One region of the Nosocomiicoccus massiliensis genome, then DNA from elsewhere that is predicted to be linked to it. Evidence: riboswitches for the same ligand, from Rfam matches in the RefSeq annotation. Region 1 holds a riboswitch; each other region holds the start of a gene.
The links. A riboswitch is a leader RNA that binds a small molecule or an ion and turns the genes downstream of it on or off. The one in region 1 is predicted to bind thiamine pyrophosphate.
Positions count from the first base shown of each region.

Region 2: another riboswitch for thiamine pyrophosphate. It lies ahead of thiT (energy-coupled thiamine transporter ThiT); the one in region 1 lies ahead of CJ229_RS07175 (hydroxyethylthiazole kinase).
Region 3: another riboswitch for thiamine pyrophosphate. It lies ahead of tenA (thiaminase II); the one in region 1 lies ahead of CJ229_RS07175 (hydroxyethylthiazole kinase).

Region 1 is NZ_CP136964.1:1,367,016-1,369,223, forward strand. Features, by position in the region: gene CJ229_RS07170 (FAD/NAD(P)-binding protein) at 1-1,056, shown strand, start outside; TPP riboswitch at 1,091-1,185, shown strand; gene CJ229_RS07175 (hydroxyethylthiazole kinase) at 1,229-2,035, shown strand; gene thiE (thiamine phosphate synthase) at 2,032-2,208, shown strand, end outside.
Region 2 is NZ_CP136964.1:1,601,481-1,603,688, reverse strand. Features, by position in the region: gene CJ229_RS08410 (IS256 family transposase) at 1-494, shown strand, start outside; gene thiT (energy-coupled thiamine transporter ThiT) at 763-1,311, opposite strand; TPP riboswitch at 1,341-1,428, opposite strand; gene CJ229_RS08400 (metal-sulfur cluster assembly factor) at 1,519-1,827, opposite strand; gene CJ229_RS08395 (Cof-type HAD-IIB family hydrolase) at 1,930-2,208, shown strand, end outside.
Region 3 is NZ_CP136964.1:438,151-440,358, reverse strand. Features, by position in the region: gene thiW (energy coupling factor transporter S component ThiW) at 2-514, opposite strand; gene tenA (thiaminase II) at 515-1,186, opposite strand; TPP riboswitch at 1,260-1,355, opposite strand; gene trpB (tryptophan synthase subunit beta) at 1,857-2,208, shown strand, end outside.

The DNA.
Region 1 (2,208 bases):
ACAGTCGTCGATGATATCGATGTAATAGAAAAGACGTATATCATACATGCAGATGAAAAATACGAAGTCGATATCGTACACTTATGTATCGGTCAGTTGCCTCAAACGGATATTTATAATTTAAAAGAAATTGACAAATATATCGCAACACCGTTTCCGATAGAACGCAATAGTGAGGTGTTATTAAACGCGAAATCTGTCGGAGTGATTGGGACAAACTTAACGTCACTCGATATTATTATGTATTTACATCACAATAACTATAAAAACGATATTTTAGTGACGTCACGAAGTGGCACAGTGCCCTTCATTAGAGGAAATGAAGCGGAAGTCGATATCGACGTAGAAGCGCTAAAACAAAATAGAGACATCACGATTCAAACAATCGTCGATATATTTAAAGAAGAAACGAAGAAGCAAGGTATAGATTTTCATCTTTTAACAGAGCTCAATGACATGCCGGTCCTCGATTCTCTCACATATCAACTCGAACATTTAGATACGCTCGGTGTAGTTCAACAAATCGCTGAAGCAATGTCAGAAGTACTTCGAGAAGTGTGGAATCATTTGTCCATAGAGGATAAAAAGTACTACATTAAGCATATAAAAGGGACGCACGGCCAATTAACGGGACCATTTCCGAAAATGACAGCTGAAAAAATCGTAGAACTAATTGAAGCAGGACAATTAACTTACGTATCGGGAGTAAAAGATATTAGTTATGATGACGAGTTTGTTATCAACTCTGAAGATGGTAGTTATTCAGCAGACGTTATGGTGAGTGCGGTCGGTCCAAACTTAAGTGGCGAAAATTTAGCCGATGAAAACAACGCTTCACCTTTAGTGAAGACGCTTATTGAAAAGGGGATTCTACAAGTCGACGAGCTTGGCGGTATAAAGATTACATACCCCGAGTTTTCGGTAATCTCTAAAGCTGGTGTGTTAGATACTATGAAATTATACGGGAACTTAGTATCTACAACGCACATCAATAACTCTGGTGTGAACTTAATATTAAAGAAAATACCGCATTCGATTGACAAAATTATCCAATGAATGACGACTGATGTGTTATACTAAAGAAAATAATATAGACATTTCGGGGTGCTACTTTTGTGGCTGAGATTATACCCATTGAACCTGTACAGATAATGCTGGCGTAGGTAACAAATGTTTAGGGCTTCTTTGAGCACTCCGAAATTATGAAAATAATTAAGGAGTGCTTTTTTTGTTTGATTTTAAACCGGGGTTTCCGCTTCAATCGAGCCCGCTCGTGAACTGTATTACGAATCAGATTTCTATAGAAATGATCGCAAACAGTTTACTCTATGTCGGTGCAAAACCGATTATGGCCGCTCATATCGAAGAACAAGATGAAGTAATTCAAGCCGTAGACGCATTGTTTATTAACTTAGCGCGCCTACCACACAATGAAGCGACACATTTAGTACATGCAGCGAAGCGTGCGAATTCTCATAAAAAGCGAGTCGTTGTTGATTTAGTCGGATACGGCGTCAGTCAGTTTAGAAATAGTATTGGTGACGCACTTGTTGATCTTAAGCCGGCAGTAGTAAAAGGCAATATGTCTGAAATGCGTGCTTTTTGTAAACTGAAGAGCCATGGCCGAGGGGTAGATGCTGGTGAAGAGGATACGAAAGCGGACCGTTTAGAGGAATTAATCGACGCGTTAAAAGATAAAACACTAGAGCATGAAAACACAGTCTTCTTAGCGACAGGTCCAGTCGATATTATCGTCAGTAAAGATCATGTAGTAAAACTATCGAATGGCGTCGAATATAACGGTCAATTTACTGGAACTGGAGACACGGTCGGTGCGCTTATAGCTGCGAATTTAGGTAGTGGTCTTCATCCTGTAGACGCATGTATTAACGGAGTCAGTTATTTTAACATTTGCGGTGAAGTCGCAGCAGAGAAAAGTCGTGGTCTTAACGAATTTAGATTTCATTTATTAAACGAGTTATCTCTATTAAAAGATACAGATTGGACGAAAGAAGTTAAAGGAGAATACGTATGACATTCGATTTAAGTTTATATTTAGTGACAGGACGCTATGATTATAGCGATGATGAGTTTTTATCGATCATTGAAGAAGCGTGCAAAAATGGGGTCACGATCGTACAACTACGAGAAAAAGAGTTAACGACAAACGCGTTTTATAATCTCGCCGTTAAAGTAAAAGAAGTGACG
Region 2 (2,208 bases), 230 kb from region 1:
CTTCAGATTCACATCAAGGTTTAAAGCAGGCGATTCAAGAAGAGTTTCCGGGCACACCTTGGCAAAGATGCACAGTCCATTTCTTAAGAAACATTACGAATGTAATGCCTAAAAAAGGTTCAACTGTTGCGCGTCAATTATTGAGAGAGATTTTTCATACGACAACACCCCAACATGCACGAGAAGCAAAAGAGAAGTTTTTAGACTTTGTATCAGAGGATCCAAGATTTAATCACGCGGTAGAAATTTTAGAAAGTGGATTTGACGATGCGATTCAATGTTTAATGTGTCCAGCGGCTAGACAAAAGTTTTTAAAAAGTACAAACGCACTCGAACGACTAAATAGTGAGTTAAGACGTCGTGAGCGCGTTGTTAGAGTATTTCCAAATATCGAGTCTGCATTTCGTTTAATTGGCGCACTTCTTCTTGATGCGAATGAAGCCTATAAAGAAACAAATAGAAAAGTGAGCGCGTTCGTGGAAGCTAAAGAATAACAGAGAGATTTTTTATTTTACACAATATTTAAGACTTGACCCGCAATTCGTTTTTCTGTTAACGAGAACTCTATTTCGTTCATGCATTTTACCTATTCGTTAACAAGATGAAGCACGCGTTCACGCAAAATGACTTTATGTAAACATCTTAATCATTTCATGAACAAAAAGAATCTAAACGTCAACGAAAAATAAAAGTCGTTCATGTAAATCTAATTTACGTTAAAATAAAAAACCAGCCGAACTTTTTAAGTTCGACTGGTATTTTTTATCTTTCTTCTGGTACAAATAATCGCTTTGCGACTGAGTATAAAATAATAACAATTGCTATACATACTGTCGTATTAATTAAGAACGTTGTACCATTAGCAATTAAGCTATATAACCAAGCTGGTTGGCCTTCTGGTGCGTAAATCCCCCAGAAAATCCACCCTGCAAAAAAGTGCATCGTGTAACGTAACAGAATCGCTAAAAATGAAAATGCAACAATTGATACTAAGTTTCTATACTTAGATGCCACTCCAGCAACTCCGAGAATACCGAATGCGAGTGGATATTCTAAAATAAATTGTACCGGATGTATGTAGTTCCCTGCCGCATCTCCTGTTACAATTTGTAAAATCGCCCAGATTAAACCTCCGAGCACCCCTGCGCCGACTCCACGTCTAATCGCAAGAATTAAAATTGGTACCATTGAAAAACTAAAGCTGTACGGCCCAATTTTGAATGCAGAATCGATCCAGTCGATTCCCATACTTAATGCAGCTAATATCGCAATTTCCATCATTACGACGAGCTTGTCATTAGATCTTGTCATAAATACACTTCCTAAAAGTTTACTTATGAATCAATCGCGTATCATATTCCTTCGCGAGAATTACCTCAACAGGTTCAAGGGTATAATCTCAGCAATTATGCACCCCTTATGATTCATAGCAATTAATAGTATATTGTAAACACACTTTCCTATCAACTCTCTTTTAGAAATTAAAAAGCGCTCAACATAATGTTGAGCGCTTAAATATTATGATACACCTAAAGCGATCTTCGCATAACGTGACATATTATCTTTTGTCCAAGGTGGATTCCAAACAATTTGAACGTTCACGTTTTTAACTTCCGGTAATTCTAATAATGATTCTTCAACCATTTGTACAATCTCTGGACCCATCGGGCACCCCATTGACGTAAGTGTCATTTCAACACCCGCATTACCATCTTCATCTAAAAACACACCGTAAACTAAACCTAAGTTTACAATATCTATACCGAGCTCTGGGTCAATAACGTTTTCTAACGCACCGAGCATGCTTTCTTCCATTGCTTTATCCATATTCTGTCACCTCGCATATATTATCGTATATTCAATATAACAAATATTAAACAACTAGTGAATAATAATGCTATTATTAAAGTAGTCGAAAGGATGATTTTCATGAAACCGTATCTTATATGTTTAGATTTAGACGGCACGTTACTCACTGATGAAAATACAATTGGAGACTATACAAATCGTGTCGTTCAAGAATTAAAAAGACAAGGACACTACGTCATGATTACTACGGGGCGACCGTATCGTGCGTCAGTTCCTTACTATAAAGAGTTACGATTAAACACACCAATCGTTAACTTTAACGGTGCATTCGTGCACCACCCATTAGATTTTGAATTTAAAACATTACAAGAAACATTACCTCAAGATGTTATCGAGGAT
Region 3 (2,208 bases), 750 kb from region 1:
TTCATTTCGATGTGGTTGATTCTTTATCGAATAAATTTTGTATGTCCTTAAATACTCTTGAGTGTTTAAGTCTAGAGTAGATCAGTACTGCGATAATTCCACCAATGATTGTCGCGCCGACGAATCTCGGCGTATATAAGAACCAAACTGCATTTGAGTCTAGGTCCATAAAGAATTGCATAATAGGTACGGATACAATCGATCCGATGATTCCTGTTCCAACGAATTCCCCGAACCATGCTCCAAATATGGATTTTGTGAATTTGTAACATAATCCGGCTAAAATCGCACCAAATAAAGCGCCTGTTATAGCAAGTGGCGGAATGTTAAAGATAAACATTCTTAAAATTGCTGTGACGAGTGCGATTAGAGTGACATAAAATGTACCAAATGTGGCAAATATAATGTTAAATACTGTTGACATAGGTGCCATACCTTCGATTCTAATCACTGAAGATAATACAGTGTTTAATGCTATACATATTGAAATGATTGTCAGTTTCTTTGTCGACAATTAAAGTTGCACCCATTCTTCTTGTTTATATGACATATCAAAGAATAAGTACTCGAATCTGACACTCATATAAAATGCGTTTAACATTCTTTCTTTTTGGTCGTCGTTTGCTTTATCGTATAATTTGTCGCAAAGATCGATATGTCTTTCTGTTAAGTTGTTGAACTCGTCTGTCACGTACGTATCGATCCAGCTTTGGTAGATCGGTACTGGAGACTTATGTTTCACTAATTCAGCACCGATATCTTGGTATAACCAAGGGCAAGGTAACATCCCCGCAACCGCAACGCCAATGTAGTCTTCAGACTCTACAATTTGTCTATACATATGAGCGATGTAGTGATCAGCTGTCGGCGCAACTTCTGTGTTGTCAAATTCTTCATCCGAAATATTTTGATCTTTAAAGAAATCTTCACGAACAGCGATTTCTCCTGCTTCTAAATCTTCTCTGTTACGCGTCATAATATCTTTAATTTCTTTATCTTCTGCGCGATCTGCAATTTCACCAAATAGGCGAGAGAAGTGGATTAAGTAATAGCCATCTTGTATTAGATAATATCTAAATGATTCATCGCTTAACGTACCGTCAGCTAACCCTGTTACGAACGGATGCGTGTGGCTACCATCCCAGAATTTCTTTGATAATTCGCGAGCTTTCTCACTAAACTTCATAAAATAATTCTCCTTTTATTTGCACAAAAAAAGCTCCGTTAGAGGAGGCTTGTGAAATAAACACATGCAAAATAAGCATGCATATACACAACACCTACGCTAGCATTACCTAGATCAGGTTGTGGGTCAGGTCTTATCTTTCTCAGCCGAAGCTCCCCATGTGCTTAATATTTGATTACAACCGAAGTATACTATACTTTTTACATTTTGTCTTATAAATATAAAAAGATGAAAAATTATTGACAATTTAAAATAGAGCGTTTAATATAATAATTACTTATTCGTAAAAGTAAAAGTAGTTGTTGTAGCAGTCAGAAAACATGTGGTAGATGCGAACATGTACAATGCTATTTTGAATTGGGCGAATAATGTTTAACTAAATATTGATAAGAAAAGCAATTAAGGTGGCACCGCGAAATAATATCGTCCTTACGAATATTATTACGTGGTGCTTTTTTGATTGAATGAGTGAACAGTTTTACTGTTAATATAGGTGGCACCGCGCATTTTGCGTCCTTTTTTAGGATTCAAATTGCGCGTTTTTTTATAAGGAGAGTGATGACAGTGTTATTAAATAATTATTGTGAGTTTAAATTTAAGCGATGGCGTCATCGTGATAAATCTAAATAATATTAAAAATAAGGAGATTATAATAATGAATATTAACACAATAAATAAAATTCAAACTGAAGCAGATAACAATGGATTTTTTGGAGAATATGGCGGTGCATTTGTACCTGAAGAATTAAAAGCGGCTATGACAGAATTAAAAGAAGTGTACAACGAATTAAAACATGATGAATCATTCCAAGAGGAATTTAATTATTATTTAAAAGAATACTCAAGTCGTGAAACACCACTGACATACGCTGAAAATTTAACGAGAACACTTGGCGGCGCTAAAATTTATTTAAAGCGTGAAGACTTAAACCATACAGGTGCTCATAAAATTAACAATGCGATTGGGCAAGCGTTAATTGCACAACGAATGGGTAAAAAACGACTCGTTGCTGAAACAGGTG